2 linked regions of the Methanothermobacter thermautotrophicus str. Delta H genome follow. Each later gene encodes a partner of the first gene's protein in a complex. Links are inferred from orthologs where the notes say so. Each region holds a gene or a part of one and is shown on either strand. Other genes may lie near its edges.

The links.
Region 2: the proteins of mtrA (region 1) and MTH_RS03525 are in contact, whole or in part, in a crystal structure (PDB 6ZW0), measured with the Methanocaldococcus jannaschii proteins. The link is inferred for Methanothermobacter thermautotrophicus str. Delta H from one-to-one orthologs.

Annotation. Positions count from the first base shown.
Region 1 is NC_000916.1:1,056,269-1,073,397, forward strand. The notes cover bases 10,155-13,107. They hold mtrA (tetrahydromethanopterin S-methyltransferase subunit A), read right to left. Parts: upstream 12,013-13,107; coding sequence 11,296-12,012; downstream 10,155-11,295. Other genes in these bases: mtrH (tetrahydromethanopterin S-methyltransferase subunit H), read right to left, coding at 10,155-10,801; mtrG (tetrahydromethanopterin S-methyltransferase subunit MtrG), read right to left, coding at 10,817-11,077; mtrF (tetrahydromethanopterin S-methyltransferase subunit F), read right to left, coding at 11,077-11,283; MTH_RS05515 (tetrahydromethanopterin S-methyltransferase subunit B), read right to left, coding at 12,025-12,327; mtrC (tetrahydromethanopterin S-methyltransferase subunit MtrC), read right to left, coding at 12,340-13,107. Also shown: 5,10-methenyltetrahydromethanopterin hydrogenase cofactor biosynthesis protein HmdB, read left to right, coding at 1-471; MTH_RS05435 (DUF3236 domain-containing protein), read left to right, coding at 486-956; MTH_RS05440 (SAM-dependent methyltransferase HcgC family protein), read left to right, coding at 1,035-1,811; MTH_RS05445 (Nif3-like dinuclear metal center hexameric protein), read left to right, coding at 1,798-2,502; MTH_RS05450 (hypothetical protein), read left to right, coding at 2,541-3,194; MTH_RS05455 (FeGP cofactor biosynthesis protein HcgF family protein), read left to right, coding at 3,191-3,664; Fe-S cluster assembly ATPase SufC, read left to right, coding at 3,737-4,492; MTH_RS05465 (SufB/SufD family protein), read left to right, coding at 4,474-5,706; MTH_RS05470 (PRC-barrel domain-containing protein), read right to left, coding at 5,820-6,086; MTH_RS05475 (TIGR00454 family protein), read right to left, coding at 6,040-6,672; MTH_RS05480 (methanogenesis marker 14 protein), read right to left, coding at 6,674-8,158; MTH_RS05485 (universal stress protein), read right to left, coding at 8,295-8,726; MTH_RS05490 (calcium/sodium antiporter), read right to left, coding at 8,732-9,688; more of mtrH, read right to left, coding at 9,869-10,154; more of mtrC, read right to left, coding at 13,108-13,143; mtrD (tetrahydromethanopterin S-methyltransferase subunit D), read right to left, coding at 13,143-13,844; and 3 more genes. UniProt on the Methanocaldococcus jannaschii protein: Part of a complex that catalyzes the formation of methyl-coenzyme M and tetrahydromethanopterin from coenzyme M and methyl-tetrahydromethanopterin. This is an energy-conserving, sodium-ion translocating step.
Region 2 is NC_000916.1:678,479-692,434, forward strand. What follows is about bases 732-3,514. They hold MTH_RS03525 (DUF2121 family protein), read right to left. Parts: upstream 2,697-3,514; coding sequence 1,767-2,696; downstream 732-1,766. Other genes in these bases: MTH_RS03520 (MBL fold metallo-hydrolase), read right to left, coding at 979-1,704; MTH_RS09885 (thioredoxin domain-containing protein), read left to right, coding at 2,989-3,514. In the rest of the region: MTH_RS09535 (threonine/serine ThrE exporter family protein), read left to right, coding at 1-494; more of MTH_RS09885, read left to right, coding at 3,515-4,026; MTH_RS09890 (thioredoxin domain-containing protein), read left to right, coding at 3,933-5,021; MTH_RS03535 (heavy metal translocating P-type ATPase), read left to right, coding at 5,022-7,049; rbr (rubrerythrin), read left to right, coding at 7,204-7,788; MTH_RS03545 (desulfoferrodoxin), read left to right, coding at 7,799-8,173; MTH_RS03550 (VOC family protein), read left to right, coding at 8,212-8,562; MTH_RS03555 (hypothetical protein), read left to right, coding at 8,638-9,126; MTH_RS03560 (cation:proton antiporter), read right to left, coding at 9,152-10,351; MTH_RS03565 (MFS transporter), read right to left, coding at 10,571-11,722; MTH_RS03570 (prenyltransferase/squalene oxidase repeat-containing protein), read right to left, coding at 11,769-12,539; MTH_RS03575 (DHH family phosphoesterase), read left to right, coding at 12,642-13,956.

The sequences.
Region 1 (17,129 bases):
TGTGAAATGGTTTGTGCGGCAGGTATTGAGCTCTCAAGTGGCCTGCTCATAGGTCTTGGTGAAAGCTACGCTGATCGCCTGGAGCACCTTAAGTTTCTATCTAAATTTGAAACCCTTGGTGAGATACCCATAATGGGATTCAACCCCTACCCTGGCACTCCAATGGAGGAACATCCGCCCTGCCCCCTGAGTGAGCAGATGAAGACCATAGCCATTACAAGGATCCTCTACCCTGACATAAGGATAACAGTTCCAACACCCACAATAGGGCCCGAGAATGTCAGGTTTTCCCTGATGGCCGGGGCCGATAACCTTGCAACTGTTATACCGGACGGCTACCCCCATGACGTTAAGGGTGTGGGGTCCCCCCGCTACGGGAACCTCAGGGACGTCCTGAAGGTTGTGAAGGAAATGGGACTGAGGGCCCAGTTAAAACCTGCCCCCTCAGCCGAGGGAGTGGCTCTGCTCTGATTGGGGGTGTTGAAATGCTTGAGGACCTCATAGGTAAAGCCTACCTTGAATCTGCAGAGGACAGACGCCGCGGGGACAGATCTGAAGAGGTTGAGGCCATAAGGAAGTACATAAGGAGTGCCCGCAGGACCGTGGTCCCCAACTGGAATGCTGAGAAGGTTGATGCGATAAACGATGTCCTCAGAAGTTTCAATCTGCGGGAAGCCGAACACCTTCAGTTCAACACCAACTGGGCAGACCTCACCAGGATGCCAGCAGTCACAAAGGCCCTCATGGCGCTGGACATCTCAGGTGCGGACCTTGTAATTGCCAGGGGGAGGCTCGGCGTCCCTGGTTCAGGGTCCCTCCTCGTTATAATGGACTCCAGGGGACGCCTGCTATCTGCAGCCATGTCCCCCCCACATGTAATACACAGCATGGAAGTGAGAGAGGCTGTGAGGTCAGAGATGACCCATGCACTTGAGAGGATAGGGTTTAAAAGATAAAGGCCCCATCAAAGAACAGCAGAGAAAAACAGGTCCATAAACAGTATGAACCATATAACAGGAAACAGCTGATCAAAAATGAAACCCCCTGAAACAGGCATAACAGAAACCGTGAAGACCTTCTTCTCATCCCTCACAGTTGGTGACATAGTAAGACGGATATCCCATCTCAAATCCTCTGCAGTCACTGGGTGGCTCGATGATGCCAGATTTGAACCTGAAAATGCCCTGATTATAGGCTCATACTTCACAGGCGCCGCGATCTCAGGTGCCCTTGACTGCAGGGTTACAGTTGCAGATATAAACCCCCAGACACGTTTCCTCCTTAGGGGAGATGTGGACTTCCGGGAGGGTATTCATGGACTGAATGGTGACTGGGACCTCATAGTTGATACAACCGGCATTGGTGGTGTAACCCCTGAGGAGCTCTCAGGTTTCACTGCAGGGGCCTTCATCGTTGAGGACCCGACCTCTGATGGCAGTGATGAAACAATAATGGGCTACAACAGTACCGCTGAACGGCTTGAGGCGGTTGAAGCAGATCTGAAGGCGTCCCTCCGCACCCTTGGACTCGGTGCCAAGACCTCGGGCACAATGACCCTCACAGTCGAGGTTCTTCGAAGGTCAATGGCCGATGCCCTTGAATGTAGAGGAGTACTGTATGCAACCGCAACCCTTAGGTTCTTTGAGAGGATCCTCTTCAGAGAGAGGGACCCTCAGGGCTTCCTCAGGGCCCTTGAATCACCTGCCCTTACTGTATCGTCCCTGGGGGATATCAGCTGCGATGAGATACTTGAGGGGAACCTAGGAATGATAAGGTCGGAGGTTACAGAAGAGGACGGTGATAACAATTAGAATAGACTCCCTTATCGAATTGATGGATAGGGTTGCCCCCCCTGAACTTGCCCTCCCGGGTGACCGGATAGGATACCATGGCCCTGAAATCGAGGTTGAAGCTGTCCTCGTCCTCATGGATTACCTTGAGGATGTCGCTGTGGATGGCTACGACCTCCTGGTCCTCCACCACCCCCCTGAGGTTGAACCCCCCATCCCCTACCTCACAGTCCACTCCAACTGGGACGTTGCCGATGGAGGTGCCTGTGACGCCCTGGCAGATGCCCTGGGACTGGATGTTGAATCATTCCTTGACCCTGATACAGGTGTCGACCGCATATGTAGGGCTGATCTATCCCTTGAAGAGCTCCTCGAAAGAACAGGGGTTCTTAATCCTGAGACCCTGCGGGTTGTTAATCCCCGTGAATACGTGGACAGGGTCGCTGTGGTTTCTGGCTTTGGACTCTCAGATAAATCACTCATAATGAGGGCCTGGAGTGAGGGTGTATCGGCGTACCTTTCAGGTGACCTCACCCATGGACCCGCCATCCTCGGGAGGAACATGGACCTGACACTCATAGATGCAGGTCACCATGCGACCGAGATGCCCGGTCTCCACAGACTCCGTGAGGTCATTGAGGATTTCGGGGTCATGGCGGAACTCCTGGATACTGGCACCCCCTGGAGTGAGTACAGGGCCGCCTACATTTAGGTACATGGAACGCATGAACTTAAGGGAAAGAGCAGAAAATGGCGGTGATATTATTGGAGATCTCTGAACTTGAAGGGAAAAAGGCCCCCCGTGGTGAGGTAACCCTCGTTGGTGCCGGCAGGCTGGGGCTTCGAACAGCCCTCAACCTCATGCAGATACACAGGGGAGGCCCCGAGAGGATAAATGTGATTGATGGTCAGCGTGTATCTGCCGATGACCTCATATTCCGCCTCATGGGTGCCACGCCCGGGGAGTACAAGGTGAAGTTCATTGAATCACTTGCAACCCCTGGCTTCTCAAGGACGGTGAGGGGCATCCCCGAGTACATAGACCGGGACAACCTCCACCTCCTCAGGGGAGATGTTGTCTGTGTTGAGATTGCAGGTGGTGATACCCTGCCTGTGACTGCAGAGATAATAAAGTACGCCCAGAAAAGGGGTTCCGCCACCATCAGCACCATGGGAGTTTTCGGGATAGGTGAGGAGGAGGTGAATGCCATCAGTATAGAGGAGGCTGATCCCGGGAACCCCATAGTGGAGTACCTCCTTGATGAGGGCGTCACTGACCACCTGCTTGTAGGGACCGGGAAACTGATAAGGGACTGGGAGCCAGTAACCCCGTACGTCCTTGACCGTGTATCGGAGGTTATGACTGCAGAGATACTCAAACTCCTCAGGAGGAAACTCGGATGATAAGGGTTGCGACTGCTGAGTGCTTCACCCATGGATTCGTTGCAAGGGAGATACACGCCTACTCCATGGGCTACCCTGGAGGCTACAGCTGGAGTGTGGACTCAGATGTGGTGCTGGTGGCAGGTCTCTTCATACCAACCCTCTCAGGTATAAGGAGCATCCTCAAATTTGAACCCCCTGAACCCTCAGCCACCCTGAATGACATCAAGGTCTACACTGAAGAGGAGGATGAGAGGGTGGCCCTCATGATGGCAAGATCCGTGAGGGAGCTCACCTCAGCAGATCTGGGTATAGGTACGACCGCAGGTATCGGAAGGGGCGGCATTGCAGTTGTCTCAGAAAACAGGGAGGAGGTCATAAACTCCGATGTTGAAGCGGACCTCAGGTTCTCAGGGGCTGAAGAGATCCTCATGAGACAGAGATCCGGTATACGGTGCGCACTTGAACTCCTTGAATCCTTCCTAGAATAGGATTGGCATAGGAATCTATTTATTGTATCCTACGAATAATTTATTAAAAGGAAGAAATAGGTGGTGGTTTAACTGCTTCTTGAAATAACCGACCTTGCGGTTGAGGTTAGCGGAAAACAGGTCCTCAAGGACATAGACCTCTACATCGATAGGGGAGAGACACATGTCCTTCTCGGACCCAACGGTTCAGGTAAGAGCACCCTCTTCATGACGATTCTGGGTTTTCCAAAGTACAGGGTTACAAATGGTCAGATAATCTTCAAGGGTGAGGATATAACCGATCTGAGCACAACAGAGCGTGTGAGGATGGGTATAGGTGTCAGCTTCCAGAACCCCCCAGCAATAAGGGGTGTGAAGCTCATGGACCTCCTCAAGGTTGAATCTGGTCTGGAAACAGAGGACGAACTGACACCCGAGCTGCGGGGACTTGCAGCCAAGATGAAGTTCGATGAGAGCTTCCTTGAGAGGGATGTGAACCTTGGATTCTCAGGTGGTGAGGTTAAGAGATCCGAGATCCTCCAGTTACTGGCCCAGAAACCTGACTTCATAATGTTCGATGAACCGGATTCCGGTGTTGACATTGAGAATGTGGAGCTCCTGGCGGAGGAGATCAACGTGCTCCTTGACAAGGACAAGAAACCTGGTCTGAGGAAGAAGGCAGGGCTCCTAATAACCCACCTGGGATACATACTGAACTTTGTAAGCGCCGATACCGCCCATGTGCTCATGGATGGCAGGATAGCATGTTCAGGGAATCCACAGGAGATAATTGAGGATATAAGGAAGGATGGATTCAAGGGGTGTGTTGAATGCTGCGGGATACACTGAAGAAGGCTGAGAAGGCCAGGGAAAAGAAGGCCCTCTACGGTGAGGACATCGACCTTGAAAAATTCATAAAGGAGGAAGCCGGTGAACACGAGGAGGTGACGAGGGCCAAGGAGGTCCCCAAGGAGGTCCAGGAGACACTCCTGAGGGTCGGTGTTGACCCTGAGGAGAGGGAAAGGGCAGGTACCTTCATACAGGTTGATCAGTCAGGCATCTGCACAACCTGCGCCTCCGAGTCAATAGAAATCATGGGAATGAATGTCGCCCTCGATAAGTACAGCTGGCTGAAGGATTACATGTGGAAGGCAGTTGCCGTTGACACCGACAAGTACACCGCCACCACAGCCCTCAGGGAGGCTGAGGGTGAAATGGGTGGTTACTTCATAAGGTCAAAGCCGGGTGCACGTGAGGTGTTCCCCCTACAGGCCTGTATGTTCATAGGTGATGAGAGGGTTATGCAGACAGCCCATAACATCGTAATAGCTGAGGAGAACTCTGAACTTCACATAATCACAGGCTGTGCAACAGGAGAGGATGTGAGCTCAGCCCTCCATGTGGGTGTATCCGAGTTCTACCTCAAGAAGGGTGCCAGGATAACCTTCACCATGGTCCACAACTGGGCAGAGCAGGTTGAGGTGCGCCCCAGGACCGGTATAATGGTTGGTGATGACGCCACCTACATAAACAACTACATACTGACAAGCCCCGTGAAGAGCATCCAGTCCTATCCAACAGCCTACTGTACCGGTGAGAACTCAAGGGTCGTCTTCCAGTCCATCCTTGGTGGTCAGAAGGACTCTGTGCTTGACATGGGCTCAAGGGTCATACTTGAGGGCAGGGGATCCAGTGCCGAGATGGTCTCACGTGCTGTCTCCAAGGACTCATCACAGATATATTCAAGGGGTCACCTTGCGGGGCGGGTCCCTGAGGTTAAGGGTCACCTTGAATGCCACGGTCTTGTGCTCTCAGATGACTCAATGATATACGCTGTCCCTGAACTTGAGGGTAGCGCCACTGAACTCGAGATGTCCCATGAGGCCGCTGTCGGTAAGATAGCCGAGGAGGAGGTCATGTACCTCACCTCAAGGGGTCTTACCGAGGAGGAGGCAGCATCCATGATTGTGAGGGGCTTCCTGAGTATGGATATAACCGGCCTTCCACCCGAACTTGCGGCTGAAACCAAGAGAATGCTGGATATGAGCCTCAAGGGCATGTAAATCCAGCGAATTTTTTTATTTTTGGGTAATCCTGGAACTTCTTTAACTGAAAGAAAGTACAAGCCTCTACTCTGAGGATATAACCCGGAAAGGATAATTAGAGGAAAAAATAGTTATTCTGCGATTATTATGAATTCACCGACCTTTTCAACCTTCCCGAATGGTACCAGGAGGTAGTCGCCCTTCTTCTTGGCCCCCTTGACTGTCACGTTTCTACCGCTGTCCACCTTGATAACCACGTCGGTTATCTTACCTGTTTTATCGTTGATTATGAGTTCTTCAAGCTCCCCCAGGATGCGTGCATTGTTGGTGGCGACCTGGTATCCCTTTATCTCACTCCAGTACTTCTCTTCCCCTTTTATGAGCTTCTTCTCTTCCATCAATCTCACCTAAAATCTTCTCCAGAACCTTCAAATCCCTGCAGCTATTTATGTTAACCGCGAGCTCCAGCATGGAAGCCTCAAGGATCCTCTGTTCTTGTACTCTGTTTTTACTCATTAATATATTTACCCCGCAGGGTACTAATCCATCCAGGGACCCTGAAAAATCAAGTCCATGCCTTCTGCACAGGTCATCTGGTACTGCGACACACATGGCAGGTTCCGGGCATGAATGGTAGCTGGATATTATCCAGTCAATGGTTGATGGCCTCACAAGTGGGAGGTCAGAGTTGATGACAAGGAGGGGCTCATGGTATGATTCCTCAAGGTGTGAGAGAACCTCCCTGAGATCCTCCACATAACCTCCGCCCGATGCTCTGAATATGGGGTGTCTTCCCCTAACATGATCCTCTGTCATGGGGGTGTGTGGGCTTGTTACCACGATTATCCCATCAACACCGGTGGCAGACTCCAGGGCCTCGAGGACATGGTCTATCATGGGTCGTCCTGCTACCTCAAGGAGGGGCTTTTCACAGTCGATAGCTAGCCTTGTGCCCCTTCCACCGGCCATTACAAGTGCCATCATCCTATTCAATCCATTTATCTTCCTTTCTTGACTGCAACTTTCTCCTCATTCCGAGGATGCACGGGCCGTTCTGCCTTCCTCCCAGGGGCTTGTGGGGTGTCCCCATGGAGTTCATGCACCTTGCCATGACCGCTGCACCCATGGCCAGGGCATCTGAGACAAATATACAGTCCCTGAAGCGGTCCTTCACATATTCAAGTATTAGACTGGGCTTTGTGCCTGTGATTCCGGCCCTGCCTGTGACACCGAGGACCGAACCCTCCTCAATGACACCCTCCTCGAAGGCCTCATCTATGAGCCTCTTTGCTATGAGTGCGCTGACATGGTCCAGTGTTGCAAAGAGGGTGTGTATACCATCCTCCTGGTATATGCTGTGGCCGATTTCTGTTAGTTCAGGGAGCTTATCACCATTTTTACCTGCGTCACATCCTATGAGTGTGGTGCCTGCGCTGTAGGCGGCCTCTGTATCCACGGGGACCGTTCCGAATCTTTTTCTGTTTGCAGGGACCTTCCGGATGTCGATTATTTCATCATGTATCCTCTCGGCATGCCTCCTGGCCTTCTTCCAGTTGGCCCCCTTGAGGATGGATTTCTTGTAGAGGTCAAGTGCTGCTCCGCCCCTGCAGTCCACCATCTCGGTACCCCTGATTATGGCGTCCGGTATTGCGCCTGCAAGTCCGCAGAAGTTCCCGACGGTCCTTGCGTAGGGTTCATCCGCATTGACTATTCGGCCTGCCAGGGTTGTTCCAAAGTCCAGGGAGACGCAGGGGTTCCTGTAGTCCACATTTGTCCACTTTGAACCGACCTTGATGCCTGCTGTTACAAGTTCTCCCTCCATCTCGTTTGCAACAACCTCCCTGCCCGTCGGAGGTATAACGCTTGCCACTGCACCGTCGAATATTACACGGTCGAGGTAGCAGAATTCTCTGAGGCGTTCGGGGATGTTTTCCTTTGAGAGGGCGGGCGCCATCTTCCTGGGGGGTATACCTGCTGCAAGGCAGCCGTCTGCCAGGGCTATTATGAGTTTACCCACCTCCTCGGGTGACCCGAAACCTGCTGTTACACCGGTGGATCTTACAACAAAGTCGAGGTCCCTTTCAATGTCAACCTTCGCCCTTCTGAGGGATTCAAGTATCGTGTCTCTTACGAGTTCAGAGACAGCCTCCTTTGTGAGCTCAACACCCCAGACTGTCTTGCCAAAGACCTCCTCTCTCTCCCGTGGGGGTCTTATGTCACGGGTCATCTTGACGGTCTTGTCAAGGAGGTAGGTCCTGCTGGTGTTGAGGTTGGTGGCTGTGAGAATGCACTTTGTTGTTGTGTTGCCGAGCTCCACTGAGGCAACAATGTAGTATACATCCGGGCGCATTGAGTAACCTGACCCCACCGTCTTCTTGGTAAAGGGTGCTGTTTTAGTATCCTCTATTGTTATGAATCTGCTTTTTGCTATAATGGGCTTGGGACCGAATAATCTGCTCAAAAATGACAAATGATTACCCCCTGATTTAATGTAATATTGTATCTGGGGAGTTAATATAAATCTTATGAATAGGGTCAGATGAAAAAGAATAAAAGGTTTAAAGGGGATCTTCACCCGAGAAAGTCTGGTGGGTGAGGGTTTGTTGTTAGACTGTCCTCACCAGGTGAATTGTGCAGGGTGCGTAGTGTACCACCTTCTCTGATACACTTCCAAGGAGGTGTTTGTCAACCAGGCTCTTACCTGTACCCATCACTATGACGTCGACATCCTCCTCCTCTGCAACTTTAACTATCTCATCTGCAGGGTCACCCTCACGCATAACGGCCCTGAAACTGACATTGGGGTTTTCTGGGCCTGTTAGTCCCTTTTCCATGTCCCTCAGTATCTCATTACCCCTCTGGGTCAGCTCCTTAACCATCATCTCCTTGACTTTCTTGGGTGTGAGGAATGGTACCGCCGTGTCAACCACGTATAGACATATGACCTCTGCTTCCCTCCCATGGAGGAGGTCGAGGGTGTGCTCTATGAGTTCATCCATGTATTCTCCCATTGTTGGAACCAGAATTTTCCTGTACATTTCAATCACGCCAGTACAAAAAGTCTCATAATAACATATGATATGTACACTGCAAGTAAAACTATGCCGCCAGTCCTCTTAAGTTTCATGTCCCCTTGCCTTATAAGGAGGACAAGGAGCACAGTGACAAGTATCATCACCGGTGCATCAAAGGTGAGGGACAGTCTCTCGACGGGTACAGGTGCTATGAGGGCCGGTACACCTATGCCCACAAGTATGTTGAAGGTGTTGCTTCCAAGGACTGTGCCTATTGAGAGTTCATGGAGTCCCTTCACCGCAGATGACAGTGTGACCACGAGTTCCGGTATACTGGTGCCTATGGCCAGTGTGAAGAGTCCCATTATCATGGCAGGTATTCCTGCGATGTCTGCCAGTTCAACTCCGGTGTACACAAGTATCCGGCAGCCTATAACAAGACCTGCAAATCCCACGACTGTGAGGGCAAGCTTTTTTAGGTCAAGGGGTTCTCTTTCATTTTTACCTGAATTTTCATCTGAATAGGTCTTCTGGGCCTTTATGAGGCGCCAGAGATAAACAGCATAGGTTAGGACCATTACAAGTGCTGCAATTTTACCTATATTTCCGAAGAACATGAAAAATAGAAGAATCAGACCCGTTACAAGGGTTGCGCTGAAATCCCTCTTAAGACCGTCGGCGTTGGTCTCTATGATCCCAGCCACCACAGAGGATATCCCCAGGATCCCTGCAATGTTCCATATGTTTGAGCCTATAACACATCCCACCCCTATATCTGTACTCCCGGACAGGGATGCTATGAGGGCTGAACCGAATTCAGGGAGGGATGTCCCGATGGCAGATGCAGTAACACCGAGTATGACCTCAGATATCCCCAGGGAGGATCCAAGGTCAACCAGGTTATCAACGAATAGATCCGCAGATTTTATAACCAGTATCAAGGAGGCCACAAGGCCCACTATGAGAATCAATACCCTTTCAAGCAAGTTATCACCACTGAAGAATTTCTTCAATACCCTCAAGACCAGTATAATAATTGAATACTGGCACTTAAAAGTTTGTGTCGGAAATATGTTGCCGTTTTCTTGTATTTAAAGATTGTTATAATAAAAATGAACATTTTAGTATTAAAGATGTTGAAAAAAAATTAAATGGTTTAACTGCTCCTAGAGCAGTTTGAAGAATGGGTGATCTTCCACTGGCTCTGTGCCTATGTCCTTGGCTGCTTCACTTATGAATATGTCAGCCATTGCACAGGCAGGGAAGGCCATTTTGGCGTTTTCTATTGGACCGTAGAGGACGAAGTCACCACCGGCCATCTGCTGGATCAGGTTGGATCCAACGTCACAGACAGGCCAGGCCTCCTTGTGGTCCTTCTTGTATTCACGTAGCCAGTCCCAGGCTGATGGCACGTTGTGTATACCACTACCAACAGGGTAACCCCATTTGCTCTTGACTGCAAAGGATGTCCTCACAGCCACACCGGCACCCTGACCGAGTGGTGTTACAGCCACGTCCATGAGGTACTTGTCGATACCACACTCAGCAGCCATTTCAAGAAGACCCTTGTCTATTGTGCCTGCACCGTCTTCCCAGATTCCAATCTTACCATCAACTGTGGGGTCCATTGGGTTGAATCCGAGGACAATTGAAGCTGAGAGTTTTGTTTCCTTGAGAGCCTCAAGTTCTGCCTCATCAGCGGCCATGTTGACTGAGTTGTAGATTGCCCTGTCCTCAAGTCCAACTTCACTGGCGTAGTTGGCACCTGCAATCCTTGCCTCACCGGATGTTGAGTCTATGAAGAATGGTGCGTCTGTCACATCACCCACAAATTCAAGATACTTGACAATTGCTTCTGGTGTCTGACCGAAGGTCTGGACGATGTGCGGGTTACCTGTGACATCAGACATCTCTTCCTGGGTCTTTATGAGGGCTTCTGCCTTGTCCTTGTCAAAGACACCTGCCTTCTCATCCTCGATGATGCTGTGTCCACCATAGAATATTGTTCCTGCTAAAACAGTTGGGTACTCTCCTGGCTGACCACCAATTTTGGTTCCAGCTATATCCAGTACGATCTGTTCCTTATCAAACCTAAACATATGTAAACCTCCAAGTTATAGTCCGAATAGGGATTTTAAAAGTCCTTTTAACAGTCCTGCAAACAGTATGTTTGTTACTGCAAGGATAATCAGACCTATCACAATACCATATAAAATACCTATATCTCTACCGATCTGCTGTCCTATTCTCTGTGAATATTCACCTACGGTGAATTCCACCTTTTCCTCGATATCATCGAGCCTCTCATTTGCCTTGTTGAATTCATCAGCAGAGACAAGTACGCGGGGTATTGTGGTTTTATCTTCCTCTGACATCAGATCACCCCTAATATGCTCATCATTGCAGGTACACCGACAAGGAGGACAGCCAGGAGGAATCCGATGGCTATACCTGAAATCCTTGTGGCTATCAGACCTGCGAATAACCTGCCATCTCTACCGATGAGCTGGTTCCGGTATTTTATGTCCTCTACAACACGCTTAATGCCACGTATATTCGGTTTGTTGGATAGTATAATCATCTGGAAGCCTCCCTAGACCAGTAGCAGTATGCCCAGTGTCAGGGTGAATGCAAGGCCTATCATTATACCCTGAACCTTACCTGAGTACATACCTGCGAACATTCTGTTGGTGGAACCTATCATTTTAACCTGTGTCTGGATGTTCCTCATCCTGGCCTCGATGAGTGCTGTTTCTGGTGCCACAGGCTTGACTTCTTCGCCTTCCTCTTCTTCTCCGCCTTCTTCAACCTTTATGACCATTGCCTCTTCTTCAAATGCGCCTGGGTCCTTTTCAATGCACTCCTTGACCTTGGCTTTGATGGCGTCGGCGTCCTCAACGTCTATGAGGTTGACGATTTCCAGCTGTTTCTGGAACCTCTCAATACCCTCATCTGGTATGTTCTCTATGTAGGGAATGGCACCTGTTGCACCGATGATGTTCCTCTTATCAGGGTCCACACCGTTCTGGTGGAGGGCCTCAATACTCTGTCCTGTGATGTGTCCCTGGACCTCTGAACCGCAGAGTATAAGGAACCTGATGTTGGGGTTTGATATGAGGTTGGCGATCATCTTTTCGATACCGAGGTTCTCTGTCTTGCATGGCCCTGCGATGGCAGCGCCGGCCTCCACTGGTACGTCTTCTATGTGTGAGGCAAGGGTGGTGGCAGCCACAGGACTTTCGGGGTCACCCACGATGTAGTCCCCGTTGACCACAGGCCATCCTTCAGCAGGTGATTTCTTTTCAACCACTCATAACACCTCCTATAAGAGCAGGGCAAACAGGATGATCAGACCAAGAATGAACCCGTAAACCATGTTGGTGAGTTTACCTGCTGTGAGGTACACTCCCTCCCTTCCAGGATAGGAATCCAGTGGGGTGGTTGTTGGGTCCAGTGAGTTAATCAGATCATCTGCTGTAGCCTCTAATTCTGCTATCTGTTCGTTTATCTCATCCATGGATAATATTATAACTTCCCTTCCGAGAGCAGCCCCTATCATACCGGTGGAAGGATCAAGGGTCAGGTTGTATTCCGGAGCGATCTTAACAAGTGGTAACATTTCCATTTTTAAAGCCTCCTACTGCTCTTCCTCCTTAGGCCAGAGACCTGACCATTTCACGGATGCGGCTTCCTCGAAGGATGCGCTCACGAATGACTTGAAGGCCACGACCCAGCAGAGTGCACCCACCAGTGAAACCAGCCACCAGCCAGGGTTCAGTCCTATTCCAAGGAGGCCAGCAATGGCCATTGATATGAATCCTGTTGATGCTGCCAGCTTGAGTGTCCTTGTCTGGTTCTCGTTTGGTCCCAGACAGGCGTTGAATGGGTGCTGGATTGCCATTGTGTTGAGTATGAAGAGCAGACCTATGAATCCTGTTGCTATGACTGATGTTAGAACCGCCTGCATGGTGTAGCTGCCTGCAATGGCCGCTGAAAATCCAAGCACTGAGAGAGCTGCTGCCCCTGAAATCTCAGCTGTGCATTTCTCAAGGATCGGGATTTTCATCTTAACTATCTTCTTACCGAGTACGGCCACGACGACACCCAGTATCATGGCGAGTATGAGTCCGACGACTGGTGCTGCCAGTGCAGGTAGCGTGAACACTGATGCGAGTCCGGCGACAACACCGACTATACCTATTGAAACTGACATGTAACCTATTGATGGGACACCGGTACCCAGACCGTAACTTGCAACCCTTCTTATGGCGTCTGCACCCCATATGATTGCGCAGACAGCTCCCAGGGATGCGAAAACGGGGCCTATGACCGGGTTAACCGTTGATGCGTATATGCCTCCCAGTCCACCGATTATTCCGAGTGCCATGAGCCTGCTTTCAGGTATGGCTGCACCGGCCGGTCCTCCTGCTGCTACTGACATTAGAAGACACCTCCATATACGAGTAATGTTGAAAGGGCGCCTGCAACAATGGAGGCTATGAGACATGCCACTATTCCCCTTCCGATCCTCTTGAATTTAGGATCGTGGAAACCTTCTATGGTACCTCCAATGTTATATGATGCAATAACCGCGTTTATGAAGAATATACCGACGGCGAAGATTGCTGCAACACCTGCAGCGCCAATTGCACCATATGAAAGGGTCTTAAGGGCTTCGTTGAGTGCCCAGTATATGAGCCCACCACCTATTCCACCGAGGGCTCCCCCGATTATACCGCTGACAAAACAGACGGTTGGTAGACCATGACCCTCGGTACCTGGTGTGACGTATTTTTCCTGTTCCATGCCTGTTAGGGGGTCCACAGCCACCTTTGCAGATACAGGAACTGTACCCACACCATATACATAGATGAGGTTACCCACAAGCATGGTGATACCTATCATGAGCATTGAACCAACGGCTCCAGCAGCCATTATCATGAGTGGGGACTGTCCGGTCATGGCTGCAGCTGTTATGAGTCCTGTTAAACCTGCACCTGCAGCAAGCATTGCTGTACCGGTACCCACTCCTGTGGCTGTTGCCATAGCTGCTGGCGCACCACCCACAGGTACGAAGTGAACACCTCCACCTATGAGTACTCCTCCAGCGGTTATAGCTCCTATCAGTAGTAATGGATCCATCTATTCATCCTCCTTGTATGGTCCATATCTGTTTCTTGCAAAGACTTCAAGTCTGTTGTTGAGGATTATCAGTAACAAGACTATTATGAGGCCGGATATTATTCCGCCGGTTATACCGAAGACTATTGTGTTCCAGAAGCTGAGGAATACGATTGCACCGAATGCGAATCCTGTTAAGGGTCCGCCGTACTTTGCACAGAAGTGAACAACGTCCATTGAGTTCCTTGCACCCAGCTCTGCCTTTGTTGTTATGTCACCGTGAATCGCAACCGGGATACCTCCACCGAAGGGGTACTGCTGGTACTCCCTTTCAGCACCGTAGTGGACGTCCCCTGTTGATGAACCGATTGCACCTATTGTTATACCCCAGAGCACTGCCAGAAGTGGCAGCGGGAATGGGTGTGCAAAGCCAGGGATTGGTAGTGTCATGAGGTATGATAATCCTACAATACAGAATGTCACAATAAATCCATGCCCTGCAATTGGGCCTAAGTGCTGAACCAGCATGTCCATGAAGAGTGGCTGGTTGAACTGGGACTGGCTAACAATTCGTCCCATGTGGGATGTTACAGCGTAGGTTGTGTGTACCATTGCGGCGATTACAGCGCCAACTGCAATTGCCATTATCACAGGCAGCTGCATTGACTGCATCAGCACATATGCAACTGAACCAGCAATTCCGCACCAGGTCCCGTAGGCAACGGGTTCCCCTGAAACGGCCTTGTTGATTATACGGTGCAGGTGTCCCATCTGTGGTGCCAGCTGAACCTGTGAGTTGGGGTTACTCTGGGATCCTACGTCAGACTCTAAGTCCTCTGCGGCTCCTGCTATGGTTGCAGCTGCACCCATGAGAGCTACAACACCTAAACCTGTTATCATAGGGTCCATATTTCTTCCTCCTTTTATTTTTTTGAATAAAAAAAATTAGGTGCATTACACTTAAAAAGTTTGTGCAATGCACCTTCGTTAATCTATTTTGCAGGTGTTATGAGTGCTCTTTCACCGGCTGGTTCGAACTCTCGCAGAGCACCTTTGGCGAACTCGCCACGTACGTTGGTGAAGTCGAAGACGAGGTTGTCGTCTGCAAATGCTATTTTCACCAGTGGGTTGAACACGAAGGCGTCTCCACGGGCAGCGTGTGGTGCCTGTGATATACCGGCGTATTCACCCTGGTGACCCACGTTCATGGCGTAGTTTGGATAGTTAGGTCCACGAAGCTCCAGTGGCAGTCCCTCGTCGCCCCTTATTGAGAAGACGTTGGATGCACCACACTGGTCCTGGAGGTCGTAACCGTAGAATCCGAGCCTGGAGTGCTGCTCCTTGTGCAGGTACATTGAGAGGTACCATCCGCTGAGACCTGTCTGGGCATTTGCTGTTGCGAAGGCTGTGGAACATCCAGCTGCAGCTGCAACGACTGCGGCCCTCTGGGATCCACCAAACTGGTCTTCGAGGAGTGCAGGGTATTCCTCGTACTGTTCAAGTCCGTAGAATGTGACCTCACTCGCAACGTCCAGGACTGTGTCCATGGTGTTTGGTGCCTCACAGAGTCCATATTTGTCCTCCACGTACTCCTTACCGAAGTAGGTGAAGTCGTCGAGGATGTTGTCTGTGTAGGCTGCTGTTGCGTACTGGGTGAATCCTACACCACCTGACATGTATGAGCCAAGCCAGATCTGGTCGTAGAGCATTGCACCGGTTGCCACAACGTCAAGTGACACCCTGACAGGGTCCTCGTAGTTGACCCTTGAGCTCTGACAGATGTCAGCAAGGTAACCGAATGGCACACCACCAGGTTCGTTTTCACCCCTTGCACGTCTCACAGGCAGGTATGTACCCATGTGTATAACTTCAGCGTGTTTTGCAGCGTATGCGAAGTCCCCTGTTGCGGCTTCACCTGCTGCCTGTTTGTAGGCTGAGATCATGGACATACCTATCTGCATGGCGGACCATCGTGAGGTTGTTGCACCGTCACAGGTCCTTGAGACTATGGTTGGGATCCTGACGACCTGCCAGATTCCGTCTCCAACCTCTGCCTTGAGGGTTTCTGCCTGGTCCTCTGGGAACTGTTTGTTGATGTCTATGACGAATGCAGGGTCAATTTCATCTGCGATTTCATCGTTACCTGTGAAGACCTTGACGTAGCTGTCTGCCACCAGTGCTGGGTGGGTTTCCACCATGTGTTCCTGGACGACAGCTGCACCGGGCATTGCGTGGTTCACTGTTTCCAGGTAGTGGGTTATGGTCTCTGGTGTGACCTCCTTACCCAGCCTCTTTTCTATAACGGCGTGGGCATGGTTTAAACCAACTATAACGGTTCTTCTTATGTCGTCCCACATCTGCTGCATGGCAGCGTTGTTTACGAAGTGGAGGTCGTCACCTTCAACGAAGGTGTCTGTTGTTGAGACCTGGTAGGGCATGAGTACCCTCTGACCCAGCGGAGTACCTATGTCAGGGTTGTACTGGGGTATGCCCCTCTTTGCTGCCACTTCTTTACCAGCGTTCACAAACTCGGTTTTTCGCTCGGACTGTTTCCAGCCACCAAGTGTGTAAAATGTGGTTTTCTTCTCTTCAGGGGATTCTTCAAATTTTTTCTTTAAAGCATTTATGAACAATTTGTCAGCCATAATCTACACCTCCCCCGGATTATTCTGGGTTGTACCCTCCCTGTGATCTTAAAACGTGGATCCTCTGCATGATCTCCACGGCGTCTGTATCATCACGGTAGGCTTCACCATCCACACGGTAGATGGTTGTTTTGTTCATGAGGGTTTCCTCATCCAGTGGTTCACCAAGGTCCACGGGTTCGTCGAGTTCGTCACCGATCTGGTTCTTGACCATTTCGACTCTGCCGGTGTCCTTGTTGTAGATCTGCCTTCTCAGCATGTCGAACATCATACCGTCTTCGTCGAGACGGAGTGAGTGTCCGTGGACAGATTTACCTCTGACACCTGATCTTGCAGGGTCAAAGAATTCTGTTTCAAGGAGTTCCTTGGATATCTTTTCAAGGTCCCTCTCCCTGGTCTCGATGATCTGACGTCCTGAGAGTGTACCTGCGTCTGCACCCCTGTACCTGCAGAGGTATGCCCTTGATCGTACGTATGGCTGTGCTGGAGCAAAGTACATTGAGTCTGTGAACTGTATGTATCGGACCCTGTCACCGGCCTTTGCACCGTCTATTGGTTCAACCATTTCTCTTATTGCGTCCTCTGGTTCATCCATCTCTTCCAGTGGTGGGTGAACACTTGGATATTCTTCCCCTGGGGCCCTGTGACCCAGAATCTTTAC
Region 2 (13,956 bases), 390 kb from region 1 along the record:
TGCAGCTTAACAGGTTTCCGCAGGAGGAATTTGCAGCCATAAAAATATCAGCCATGAGCTACAGCCCGTATCTGGGGGCATTCATATTTGCCGTTGGTATATATCTCTTCCTCTCTGTCTACCGGAGTGATTTTCCATGGATACTTCTTGTGCTCTACAGTGCACTCATGGGACAGCAGCTGGGAAATGTAGCTGGAGGAGGACTCCTCGGGGCATTTCTGGGGGCCCTGTCAATGACACTGGTTGCCAGGGGCATTGAGCTTGCAGGTAAGACTCCGCACTTCGTCACCCTCTACCCGGCCTTCTGGTTCCTTGCTCCGGGGTCCCTGGGTTTCATAGGACTCGCAAATCTTCTGGGGAGGAACTATCTGACATCCGTGGCTGAGATAACACTCTTCGCAATGACTGTGGTTGCAATAGCCCTTGGACTGCTTGTTGGCGCACTGCTCACGGAACCATTCAGTGATAAAATAAGAGCCCCGGGCGGGGATTGAACCCGCGACCTCGGGATTACGAATCCCGCGCTCTCCCACCTAAGCTACCGAGGCCTGAAGTAATTTTTTATGACTTATTGAAACTGGATCCTTAAATAATTAATGGTCCGCATGTATGATCCTGAACCCTGCCTTGATGTTCGAAAACTCCCATCTGGTCCCTGTTCCAAGGTTTATATGTGTTCTGAAACCCTATCATGATCGAAACCTATGTTAAATGGGAATTTTGGAAGATGTTCATCTCTGACCAGGTAATCGTCATCGTTAACGTTTCATGGCTTTTTTATCGGGTCTGTTTATTGAGGAGTCCTTTTTAAATTTCTGTCCCTGGGTTTCCACTCTTCCCTCAGGTAAATACTTTGCAGAGCCGTAATATGTATGAGTTTTTTGTATAATTCAAAACCTGGAGGTTTTTTGAAGGAAGCATGTGTGGATGAAGAGAGCCTTCAGGAAATGGCCGGGCTGCCCCCATCCAGGTCAAGTTTCATGCCATCCCTCGCTGCCAGTGTCCTGATACCCGTTGCCTCCTGGACCTGAATGCCTCCATCTCAGGGTCGTTGAGTATCATCTTCATTCCAAGGTGGGTCATCACTGCAATACCAGGTTTCACATCCTCCACAAGTTTTATGAAATCATCCGTACACATGTGGCCCCTTATATGCTCATCCCCTGGTCTTATGACGCTTGATATGAGGACATCCGCCCCCCGGTGGTAATCGGCAAGTCCATCGAAGTACTCTGTATCCGAGGTATAGGACACTGAAAGATCATCAGTCCTTAACCTGAACCCCACACCTGTCGGGTCCCCATGGACGGTGCCTGTACCTGTAACCTCAAGATCCCCTATATCCACTGTCTCACCGGCTGATAGTGTTATGCATCGTGATCTTCTCATATGGTACTCTGATATGCATGGCCCCCAGTCCCTGTAACCCTCCATTACACTTAAACTTCCCAGGATGGTGCCCCTCTGGCGCGTCATGCCCCTGGTCATTGCCTCTATGAGTACCTCTGCATCGGTGTAGTGGTCAGTGTGTGAGTGGGATACCATCACAGCATCCAGCTTCCTGGGGTCAGAGTCAAACTGATAGGACCTCACAAGCGCCCCTGGACCCGGGTCGATGTGGATGTTCATGCCGGCGATTCCATCAATCCTCAGCCCGCCGGTCATCCTTTTCTGTGTTATGGTGGCGAAATCGTCCGCCACCACTCCCTAGAAACGTTAACCTCATTCAATCACCCATCCTATCTTTATCCGTCGCCAATAAAAATTTATTCCTCCCTGCGACAGATTATGACGTCACAGTCGACCTTTATATCTCTCCCCTCCACGCAGAGGTTCTCATCCCTTACAGCTATTTTCTCGCCGGGTGAAAGGGTGCCGCCATCTGATATCCTCATGAGTACCATGTCCCCTGGACCTGCAACCTTCTTCCAGCGAGTGTCATAGGCCTCAACGTCACCGGCAAGTTTAACCTCCACGTGGCTCCCATCCTGCCTCATAACCCTGCCGACCTCACCCTCTGTGAGGATCCTTGAGGCCAGTTTTATCTCCTCCCGTCGGTCTAGCATCTCCTGTTTGAGTTTGGCCCTCCATTTCTGTAGGAGGCGGACGTCCCTCACGATTGTATCACTCAGAAGCCTGTGGGCGCTCTTCTTATCCAGTGAGGGGCTCTTTATGAACAGATCATATTCACTACCAACAGATGGTGTCTGTGAGGATACATGGTCCATGAGTTCCCTGAAGAGGTCAGCAACATCCTTAAGGCTTGTCTTTGTCTTCCACCTCTTTTTAAGGAACCTGTTTGTAATCTCCTTGGCTATCTTATTTCCGAAGACTATTATTGCAGTATCACCCTTTTCCATGCTGGTTATCCTTGAACCTGTGAGTTCAATTATCTGATAGGCCCCTGTTGTTGCGTATATCCTTCTTCTTCTTGTCTCAAAGGGTGTTTTCTGGCTTATTTCACCCACAACAACGTCGCCAAGGCTTCTGACCTTGCATGTGTCATCTGTGACCTTTATATTTACGCCAAGCTCCGACGCCCTCCTCTGGAGTTCCTCATCACTTTTTATCTTGCCTGTGTACAGCTCCTCCTCAAGTACCTCTCTACTTGATTTATCACCAAAATAGGCTATTCTCCGTTTATCTCCAGCTATGACGCATCCCTTGCTACTTATGTAGGTTATGATGAGACTCATTGTGGATCACCCGATCATCTATACACATGAATTTGATGGGACAGTTAATTAAAGGATTCGAATTTTATGATCGCCTCCCCTATTAGCATGGACCCCTTAATGAAAAACTGGCATGCATCATCAGATGAATGAAGTGAAGAGATTAAGCAGCTCGGTAGTTGCTGTCTTCTTACTACCGAATCCAGATGAAGTACCGCACAGAGGAAGCAGAAGGTGACTGAAGATAATAAGGTACAGTCAACCCCTCAATTAATAAAGCGCCATCAACATAAATAATGGTGAGGGGGAACCAATGAAAGATGAGTACACCAATTCTCTCATAAAGGAGAAGAGTCCCTATTTACTGCAGCATGCACACAACCCTGTGAACTGGTATCCATGGGGTGATGATGCCTTCAGAAAGGCCCTGGCAGAGAGGAAACCCATATTTTTATCGATAGGATACTCCACCTGTCACTGGTGCCATGTGATGGCAAGGGAGTCCTTTGAGAACCCTGAAATCGCAGATATACTCAATCGAGACTTTGTTTCTGTTAAGGTGGACCGGGAGGAGCGCCCGGATATTGATGCCATATACATGAGGGTCTGCCAGATGATGACAGGTGCCGGGGGATGGCCCCTGACGATCATCATGACACCCGAGGGTGAACCCTTCTTTGCAGGGACCTACTTCCCTCCAGAGGATAGGGGTGGAGTCCCGGGCCTTAAGACGATCCTTGAGAGGGTTGTGATGCTCTGGAAGAAGGACGCCGACGGGATAGCTGAGACCGCGAGGAAGGTCGTGGAGGCCCTGAAGGAAAAGCCCGCTTCATACCAGATTAAACCTGAAACCGTGGATATGGCCTACGAGTACCTCAGGAGGAATTTTGACAGGAAAAATGGTGGTTTCGGGTCTCAGCAGAAATTCCCAACTCCCCACAACATCCACTTCCTCCTCACCTACCACCTCCGGAGGGGTGAGGGGGAGGCCCTTGAGATGGTCAGACTCACCCTGGAGAGGATGAGGTACGGTGGAATATATGACCAGCTGGGTTACGGTTTCCACAGATACGCTGTTGAACCAACATGGACGATACCCCACTTTGAGAAGATGCTCTATGACCAGGCCCTCGCAATGACAGCCTACCTTGAGGCCTTCCAGGTGACGGGTGATGAGCTCCACCAGAGGACCGCCCTTGAGATTTCAGAGTATGTCCTCAGGGACCTCAAGTCCCGGAGGGTGGATTCTACTCGGCCGTGGATGCTGAAAGCGGTGGTGTTGAGGGTGGTTACTACCTCTGGAGGGCATCAGAGATACAGGAGGCCCTCGGTGATGATGCAGACCTTGTAATGCGCTACTTCAATGTTCTTGAGGATGGTAACTTCAGGGGCGAGGTGAGGGGTGCGAACATACTCCATGTGGATTCCCCTGAGAGGGTGGCAGAGGAGTTCAATCTGACCCTCGATGAACTTAATGAGAGGATAGAGGAGGCAAGGAGGGTCCTTCTTGAAAGAAGACTTGAACGTGAGGCCCCTTCTGTGGATGATAAGGTGCTCACAGACTGGAATGGCCTGATGATCGGTGCCCTTGCACGCTGCAGCAGGGTTCTTGACCATGATGAATCCCTCAGGGCAGCTGAAGGGTGCCTTGAATTCATTGAGGGCAGGTTAATGTCCGATGGAAGGCTACTTCACAGGTACAGGGATGGCGAGGCAGCCATAAACGGGAAACTGGATGACTACGCATTCCTGATATGGGGTCTCCTTGAAATGTATGATGCGACCCTCCGGGAGGGGTACATCAGAAAGGCCCTTGAACTCACAGAGATCCTCAGGGATAACTTCAGGGACTCTGATGGTGGTTTTTATCTCACAGATGATCCGGATGTTATTGTGAGGCCAAAGGAATCAATGGATGGGGCGATTCCATCAGGTAACTCTGTTCAGATGCAGAACCTTCTGAGGCTCGGTGGTCTCCTCGAGGATGAAGGACTGATAGATGAGGCCAGGGGGATACTGAAAGCCTTCTCCAGGAGGGTTGAATCGTCTCCAGGGGCTCACACCTTCCTCCTGTCCTCTGCAGAGTGGGCAGTTTATGGTGGGAGGTCCCTGGTGGTTGTCTGCAGTGGAGAACCAGAAATACCTGCAGTTCTCAGGAAAACCCTGATCCCGGATTTCACCCTCACAGTTATGGGGGGATCAGGTGACTGGTCCTTTGCCCCGGCACACCTCAATGAGAAGGTGGCCCTGGGTGATGGGTGCACCTACTACCTCTGTGATGGCAGCAAATGCCACCCGCCAGCAGAGGACCCTGAAAGGGTCATCGAGTACCTGGGGGTGAAATAGATGGGCAGACAGAAAGACCATGAGAAAGGTCCCGGTGAAATTATGGAGAGCCACGGGCACCATGAGAAGAAGGGTAAGATGATGGACAGCCACGGGCACCACGAGGAGGACTACAGGAGGAGGTTCATCATATGCCTCCTCATGACCATACCCGTGATCCTTTTAGGGGAGCTTCCAACTGGCAACGTCCTGTTCAGTTTTGAGGGCAGCGAATTTCTGGTGCTCATTCTATCATCAGCAATATTCCTGTATGGGGGATACCCCTTCCTCAGGGGGTCCCTGCGTGAGCTATCATCACGCACCCCCGGTATGATGACACTCATTGCAGTTGCAATAACAGTGGCATACACCTACAGCCTCGGGGTGATTCTGGGCCTCGAGGGAATGGTATTCTTTGTTGAACTCGTCACACTGATAGATGTTATGCTCCTGGGTCACTGGATCGAGATGAGATCCATAATGAGTGCATCAGGGGCTGTTGAGAGGCTTGCAGGACTGCTGCCCAGGAGGGCCCACCTGGTGGTTGACGGCAAGGTTGAGGACGTTGATGTGAGCACCCTCAAACCAGGTGACATTGTGGTTGTGAGGTCCGGTGAGAGGGTACCCTCAGATGGGACCGTCATCAGGGGGGAGTCCCATGTCAATGAATCACTGCTGACAGGGGAATCAAGGCCCATAAAGAAGGTGCCGGGGGATGGTGTCATCGGGGGCTCCATAAACACTGGGGGGTCCCTCACGGTGGAGGTTGAACGTGTGGGTGAGGAGTCCTTCATCTCCCAGATCATTGAACTCGTGGGCAGAGCCCAGGAGGGCAGGACAAGGACACAGGTCCTTGCGGACAAAGCCGCCTTCTGGTTAACCTCCATCGCCCTCCTCGGTGGGCTTCTAACCTTCATCGCCTGGTCCTGGCTGGGGATGGACGTATTCTTCTCCCTTGAAAGGGCCGTCACCCTCATGGTCACCGCTTGCCCCCATGCACTGGGACTTGCAATACCCCTCGTTATAGCCGTCTCAACAGCCATCTCCGCAGGGAGGGGTATACTCATAAGGAACCGTGAATCCTTTGAGAATGCCCGGGACCCTGATGTGGTTGTATTTGACAAGACAGGGACACTCACCATGGGTGAGCTTGGAATAACCGATGTTATATCCTTTGACCCTGAAATGGATGAGGGAGAAATATTATCCTACGCCGCGGCCGTTGAATCAGGATCAAGCCACCCCATAGCAAGGGGGATAGTTGAAGCCGTTGCTGAGGTCCTTCCGGTGGAGAACTTCAACTCACTTGAGGGCAGGGGTGTGATGGGGCATGTTAACGGCTCAGTGGTGAAGGTGCTCAGTTACGGCTACACAGAGGAGCTTGGTTTCAGCATCAGTGACCCCCGGGTTGATGAACTGATAGGTCAGGCCAAGACCACCGTATTTGTGATTGTGGATGATGAACTAAGGGGCTGCATCGCCCTTGCAGACATGATAAGGCCCGAGGCCCGGGAGGCTGTGGGGATCCTCAGATCAAGGGGTGTCAGGTGCCTCATGTTAACAGGTGACAGCAGTGCAGTGGCTGGGTGGGTGGCCTCAGAGGTTGGTATAGACGATTACATGGCTGAGCTCATACCCATTGAGAAGTATGATGAAATAAGGAAGCTTCAGGAGGAGGGGCTGAGGGTTGTAATGGTCGGTGATGGTGTCAACGATGCCCCGGCCCTTGTACAGGCAGACATTGGTGTTGCAATAGGGGCCGGAACGGATGTTGCAATCGAGAGTGCCGATGTTGTCCTTGTGAGGAGCAACCCCCTTGACGTTGTGGACCTGATGGATCTTGCAGCAGCCACCTACAGCAAGATGAAGGAGAACCTCATCTGGGCCACAGGATACAATGTCATAGCCCTCCCTCTGGCGGCAGGAGTCCTCTACGGGCAGGGTATCATCCTCAGTCCCGCCATGGGAGCCATCCTGATGTCACTGAGCACCGTCATAGTCGCCCTGAACGCAAGGACCTTCAGCTTCAGTGGGCAGAGCGGCCGTTAAATCCATGTCTAAGCAACAAAAATGGGCTTAGACATTTCATTCCCTCAACCACGTACCATCAAAATCCATGCCTCAGCAGCTGCCAGACATAAAATGAAAGGATTTAATATGATGTTCTACATAGTATCCTATGTAAAAAGGATGGGTGAAGAAAATGAAAAGAACCCTTGAAAACCTTACAAAGGCCTTTATTGGTGAGAGCCAGGCAAGGAACAGGTACACCTTCTATGCCAAAATCGCCAAGAAGGAAGGATTTGAGCAGATATCCGAGATATTCCTGACCACGGCGGATAATGAGAGGGAGCATGCCAAGTGGCTCTTCCGCCTGATAAATGACCTCAAAAAGGAGGTCGGTGAGGACCTCAGCTCAATCGTGGTAGATGCGGAGGCTCCCCTCACACTTGGAACCACAGATGAGAACCTCATAGCAGCCATTGAGGGTGAGCACTATGAGAACAGCGAGATGTACCCTGAATTTGCTGATGTGGCAGAGGAGGAGGGATACCCTGAAATTGCAAAGAGGCTCAGAGCAATAGCCGAGGCAGAGAAACACCACGAGGAACGCTACAGAAAGCTCCTCAAGCTGGTTGAGACAGGTAAGGTTTACAGGAAGGATGAACCCGTGACCTGGGTCTGCAGAAAATGCGGCTACGTCCATGAGGGAACAGAACCACCTGAGAAGTGTCCATCATGTGACCATCCGTCCAGATACTTCCAGGTGAAATGTGAGGACTACTGAAGGGTCACCAATGACAGAAACCAACCAGATATTCAGATGCAACGTCTGCGGAAATATCGTTGAAGTCCTTAACCCCGGAGCTGGACAGCTTGTATGCTGTAATCAGCCCATGGAACTACTGGTTGCAAGAAGAACCGATGTTGGACCAGAGAAGCATGTCCCGGTGGTCGAAGAAACCGGTACTGGCATCAGGGTTAAGGTGGGTGAGGTTCCACACCCCATGGAGGAGAACCACCACATCCAGTGGATAGAGGTTATTGCCGGAGACATGGTCTACAGGAAGGACCTGAACCCTGGAGACAATCCAGAGGCAGAGTTCCCTGTTGAGATGGCTTCAGACTTCATGGTGAGGATCTACTGCAATATACATGGTCTCTGGTACTGAGACACAGGATTACCTTTTTTTAGCCAGGAGGTCCCGATGTGAAGATTAAGTATGCCACCATAATAGTTGATGAGATGGAGGAGTCTGTTAAATTCTACAGGGATGTGATGGGGTTCACTGTAGACAGCCATTACGATCTTGGAGCCAGCGGAGAGATAACAATCCTGAGGGGTGAAGGAGAAGCCATGGTGGAGCTGATCAAAAACCCCACCGATAAACCCGGATTCTTTTCAATAGGAATGGAGGTCGATGACCTCGAAGCCACCCTGAATGATCTGAGATCGCGTGGAGCAAGGGTCCTTATGGAACCGACACCAATAACGGTGGGGCTCCTGGCATTCATTGAGGACCCGAATGGAGTCCGTATAGCCCTGATTGAGCACCGTTAATCAATAAATAAATCGTCACTCTGAAACATCCTGAACCCCAAAACTTTTATTTTCCAGAATATAAAGAAATCCAACATGAAGCGTATCCATTTTATCAGCCTTTTAATTCTCGTTGTGGCTGTGAGTGGGTGTATAAACTCGGGAAACGGCAGCATAAACCAGCTGGTGCCCGAGATAAACGACCATATAAAGAAGGGTGACTCCTATTTCAATGAATCCGCCATTGCAGCCAACAGCTTCAAACTCGATGAGGCACTATCAAAGTGTGAACTCGCAGCTTCAGAGTACAGGTCCGCCAGGGACCTTGCATCGGAGGCCCTGGGCTATGCCAGGAACGGTGCAGACCCGGTAATTGTTAATTACCTCGAACTCCTTGTATCTGAACTTGAGGCCAAGATAAACGCAACCATTGAACTTAAAAATGCCATCCAGATGTTCAGTATCAATGAAACAGGAAACGGTAACTCCAACATTGAAATGGCAAACAGCTACATGAGGACCGCAAAGGAGCTTGAAAGTGAAAGGATGGAAATTGTGAAAAAAAATCCGGAAAAATTCAGCTAAACGATCAGACTCATCCAAGTCATTTTTAATTCCCCCTTTCAACCTCCAGGAACCTCTCACCTGTCCATTTCACAGCCAGGGATCCGAGGGGTGCTGTGAAGAGGATGGCAAGTACAGCCATTGCGAGTATTGTTTCACCGGCAGCCACTCCAGCAGCAAGGGGTATTGCTCCTATAGCTGCCTGGACTGTGGCCTTTGGTATGTACGCCGATATGCAGAACACCTTCTCCTTAAGGTTAAGATCCGTTCCCTTGAGGGAGAGCAGGACACCGATACTCCTCACCATCAGTCCAGCGGTGATCACTGCAAGTCCCAGAAGGCCGACATGGAATATGAGCCTCACATCCACCTGTGCACCTACAAGGACGAAGAGTAGTATCTCCGCGAATATCCAGACCTTGTTGAACTTCTCAGATAATTTGAGTCCAGTCTCGGGCATCCTCTCCAGGATGACAAGTCCCACCACCATGACACCCACAAGGGCGGCTATCGGGAGATAGGTGCTAATAAGGTCCCCCATGTTCTTGAGGAGGATGGCTGCACCTAGGATTATGAGGGTTTTCTCGGTGTTCCTTATCTCAAACCTCCTGAAGAGATATACCAGGGCAAGACCAAGTGCAAGGCCTCCAGTTATCCCCGTCAGGATTGATAGTGGAACTCCAATGGCCTCGACAAGGAGATTAACCTGCTGTCCCTGATATATGCCGAGGAATACAGAGAACAGCGTTATTGAAACAACATCATCAACTGATGCCCCCGTCAGTATAATCGTGGGTATGCCCTTGGCTGTTCCCATCCTCCTCTCAATGAATGAGAGCATCTGGGGAACTATGACTGCCGGTGAGACTGCGGCTATAACAAAGCCCAGTATACCCGCCTCAATGATGGGAAGTCCAAGTATGTAGTGTGAGGCCACCATCACCGCAAGGCCCTCAAAGACGTCCGGGATGAAGCTCATCTTGACTGCAGTCATTCCCACCTTCCTGAGGCTCTCGAGGTTTATACCAAACCCTGCCCTCAGAAGGATTATTATGAGGGCTATAACCCTGAGGTCGGGGGATATATCCATTATGCTCTTTGATATGAGGTTCAATCCATGGGGGCCTATAAGGATACCCAGTATCAGCATCCCCAGGATTCCCGGGAGCCTTGCCCTGGTGAAAACCCTGTTGAATAGAAGACCAAGTAGTATGATAACAGCTACGCTAAATGCAACGTACTCCAAATTTATACCTCCAGTTTGAGGAAAGTTTCTCCCACATTATTATGCAGGAGTCATCAGCCAGAAAAAGCGGTTAAAGGTGGACTCCATCACCTGCAGGATGTAATTTATCTCCATATTTATCCATTATATACTTTATGAATGCTGAACATGACCTTTCAGTTAGTATAAAAAAGTGGAAAATCTCCGGGACCAGGGAATTCATGTTCCAGGAGAAGGCATTTAACCAGCAGACCTGAATCCTTCAAGTCCAAGAAGAATGACCAGAGCTGCGGACTGTGTGATGATCGAGAATGCCACAAGTCCCGGTACAGAGAGTCCATAGAGGTAACTCATGATGAGGCTTCCTGAAAACCATGCCACGCCGAAGATGGTGTTAAATGTACCGTAGGCAGAGCCCCTCCTCTCCGGAGATGAGAATGCAGAAACAGCCGCCCTCATAACAGACTCCTGGGCCCCCATGCCCACACCCCAGAGTACAGCACCCATAACTGCAGCCCATGAACCTCCAAGGAATGAGAGGGGTGCATAGAACATTGAAACGAGAACCGCGAGGGCCATCACCCTGAAACCGTACCTGTCGAAGTATCTGCCAGATACCAGGGCTGAGAGGGCATCGGTGAGCATTGCGAGTGCATATATAATGGGGATGTTTGAGGGATCCAGAACACTCCTGACTCCAAGGTGATATCCGATCAGTGGGAAATCAGCATACCCCAGGGCAACGAAGCATACCGAGGCAAGGTAAAGCCAGTAAGCCCCCCTGAAATCTCTGTAATCAATTTCTCCTGATGCTTCAAGTTCAGAGGGCCTCGGGAACATGAGGTAACCGGTGACAAGTACTGCAATGGCTATAGTGGCGGGTGCCAGGAGAACCAGGAAGCCCTCCCGGTAGCCTCCGCCGGATGCAAGAACAATGAAGACCATTAAGGGACCTGCAACTGCACCTATCTGATCCAGGGCCTCATGCAACCCGAATCCGGCTCCATGACCCATATCATAGGAGGCGTAGGATAGCATTGCATCCCTTGGTGGTGTCCTGAGGCCCTTACCGAGCCTCTCAAGTATGATCAGCAAAACCGCAACCTGCCAGTTACCTGCAAATGCAAGGAGGGGAACTGCAAGGAGGTTGATAAGGTACCCGGCAAAGGTTATGAGCCAGTACCTCCCGGTTCTATCAGAGATGTAGCCCGAGAGAAACCTCACAAGGTATCCAGATAGCTCCCCGAAACCGGCTGCAAATCCAACCATGAATGCGCTTGCACCCAGAAAAGCCAGAAATGGACCCGTTATCCCCCTACCACCCTCATAGGTCATATCAGCGAAGAGGCTCACGATTCCGAGGATTACAATGAATACCGTTGATTTCCTCATGATGGTACTCCCTTCAACAAGATTTCCTCAGCATGCGAGCAGTGTTTCACCATCCATGAATACTGGCCAGCATGTAAATTGCCCTGTAGGTGTACTCCGGTTCAGATATCCCCATATAGACGGACCTCCTGAAACCACCATCGGGATTCCTTATTTTCATTATAAACCGTGTGACATCACTCACCTTACCCCTCAGGATCTCATTGATGCGGAACCCCGAATGGACGGTTTCAATGTATGGTGGATATGATATGGGTGTGAAGTTCCAGGCACCATCCGAGAAGCAGGAGTCTGTGAACTGAAGGACCTCATCGCCCGGAATCTTCATGCCATGGCCGTTGAGTATCTCAAGGGCAAAGCGGGTGTTGATTATATCTGAACCATAGGCACCGAATCCCCCATCCTCATTCTGAATTGAGAGGACCCATTCCGGTATTTCATCAAGGTATTCCCCATGCATCCTGAGGACGGAGTCCATGTAGAAGGTTATCTCAAGGCTTGATTTCCTGTATGATGTCCTCAGCATCTCAGTGAATTTCTCAGGTATTTCAAAGTTCCTGCCATAATCCCTGAGGATACTGCACCTGTAGAAGAGTCCCTGGGCAGCGAAGGTCCCTCCCCTGTGGACATCCTCGAGCCAGTCCAGGGTCTCCTCAAGCCGGGGCGGCTCATGGTCAAGGACCTCGAAGGACCTGATGGCATAGTAGGTGTTCTTTGAATCTGGCAGTCCCTCATAGAGTGTGTAACCGCCGCTGGAATGTCTCCTTTTATTGAGAAAACTTATGACCGAATTTTTCAGTGCTGGGGGATCAAACATTCATAACCTCCCTCTCAGGGCACACAAATATATATGGATTCCAGTTTAATATAATAAACCTAACATTTATCATTTAAATAAATCGTTTCTATGAGGAATACCATGATTCAGTCATGTAATGAATGTAAGGGTAAAGGTTACCGTGTTAAGAGTTACAAGATATGCAGCGCATGCCATGGAACAGGTTTCAGATCAACAGAGGATATAAAGGATCATTTCAAGGGTGTTTCAAACAGTGCAAGGCAGAGGTTCGACCTCGAGGACTCCCATGAGGTCCCCTGTGAGGTATGCAGGGGTAAGGGTGAGGTGGAGGTGAGGGAAACCTGCCCCACCTGTGGCGGTAAGGGTGAGGTTAACATCTGCCCATCATGTGGAAGGATGATGAAGGGTAGGGATGAGTACTGCCCGGAATGTCAGAAGAAGGAGAAGGTCTACATCCTCCACCCTGCATGCACAATGGACGACCTCGAGGTTGGAAGCATATACCGTGGGAAGATAACCAGGGTTGAAAAATATGGGGTCTTTGTGAGCCTCAACAGCCACGTCTGGGGACTCATGAGGGGATTGTTCCCAGACTACAAGGTGGGGGATGAACTATTCGTCAGGGTATCCCAGGTGAAACCCTACAAGGGCGAGGTGGACATGATCCCGGCCAGTATAAAGGGGCCCTACGAGGTTATCAAGTTAAAGAAGGACCTGCCAAGGACGAGGATAGCAGACATAGATACAAAGAGCCTTGGTAAAACCGTGCGGATAGTGGGGGAGGTCATTCAGATCCAGCAGACATCCGGTCCAACCATATTCACGGTATCCGATGAAACCGGGACCACATGGGCTGCGGCCTTCGATGAGCCAGGTATAAGGGTCTACCCCCACATACAGATCGGCCACATAGTTGAGGTTATAGGAGAGGTTAACCAGCACACAGGAAAGATTCAGATCGAATCCGAGTCAATTGAACGCCTCATAGGTAATGAAGCTGCGGAAGCCAGGCGGCTCATCGATGAGGCCATAGACAGGAGGGCTGAACCAGAAAGAAAGGACCTCTTAATTGAAAGCGAAACCCTGGAAAAATTAAGACCAAAACTTGTGGAGGCGGCCAAGGCAATAAGGAGGGCCGTCTATGATGGAAGATCCATCCTTGTGAGGCACCATGCAGACGCTGATGGTATCTGTGCCGGTGTTGCCATTGAAAAGGCTGTTTTACCCCTCCTCCGTGACCTCAACCCCAGCACAGATGCTGAGTGGCACTACTTCAAGAGGGCCCCCAGCAAGGCACCCTTCTATGAACTCGAGGACGTTGTGAAGGACCTCTCATATGCCCTGGAGGACCTCGAGAGGCACGGGCAGAAACTGCCGCTCCTTGTACTGCTTGATAACGGGTCGACAGAGGAGGATATACTTGCCCTCATGAAGG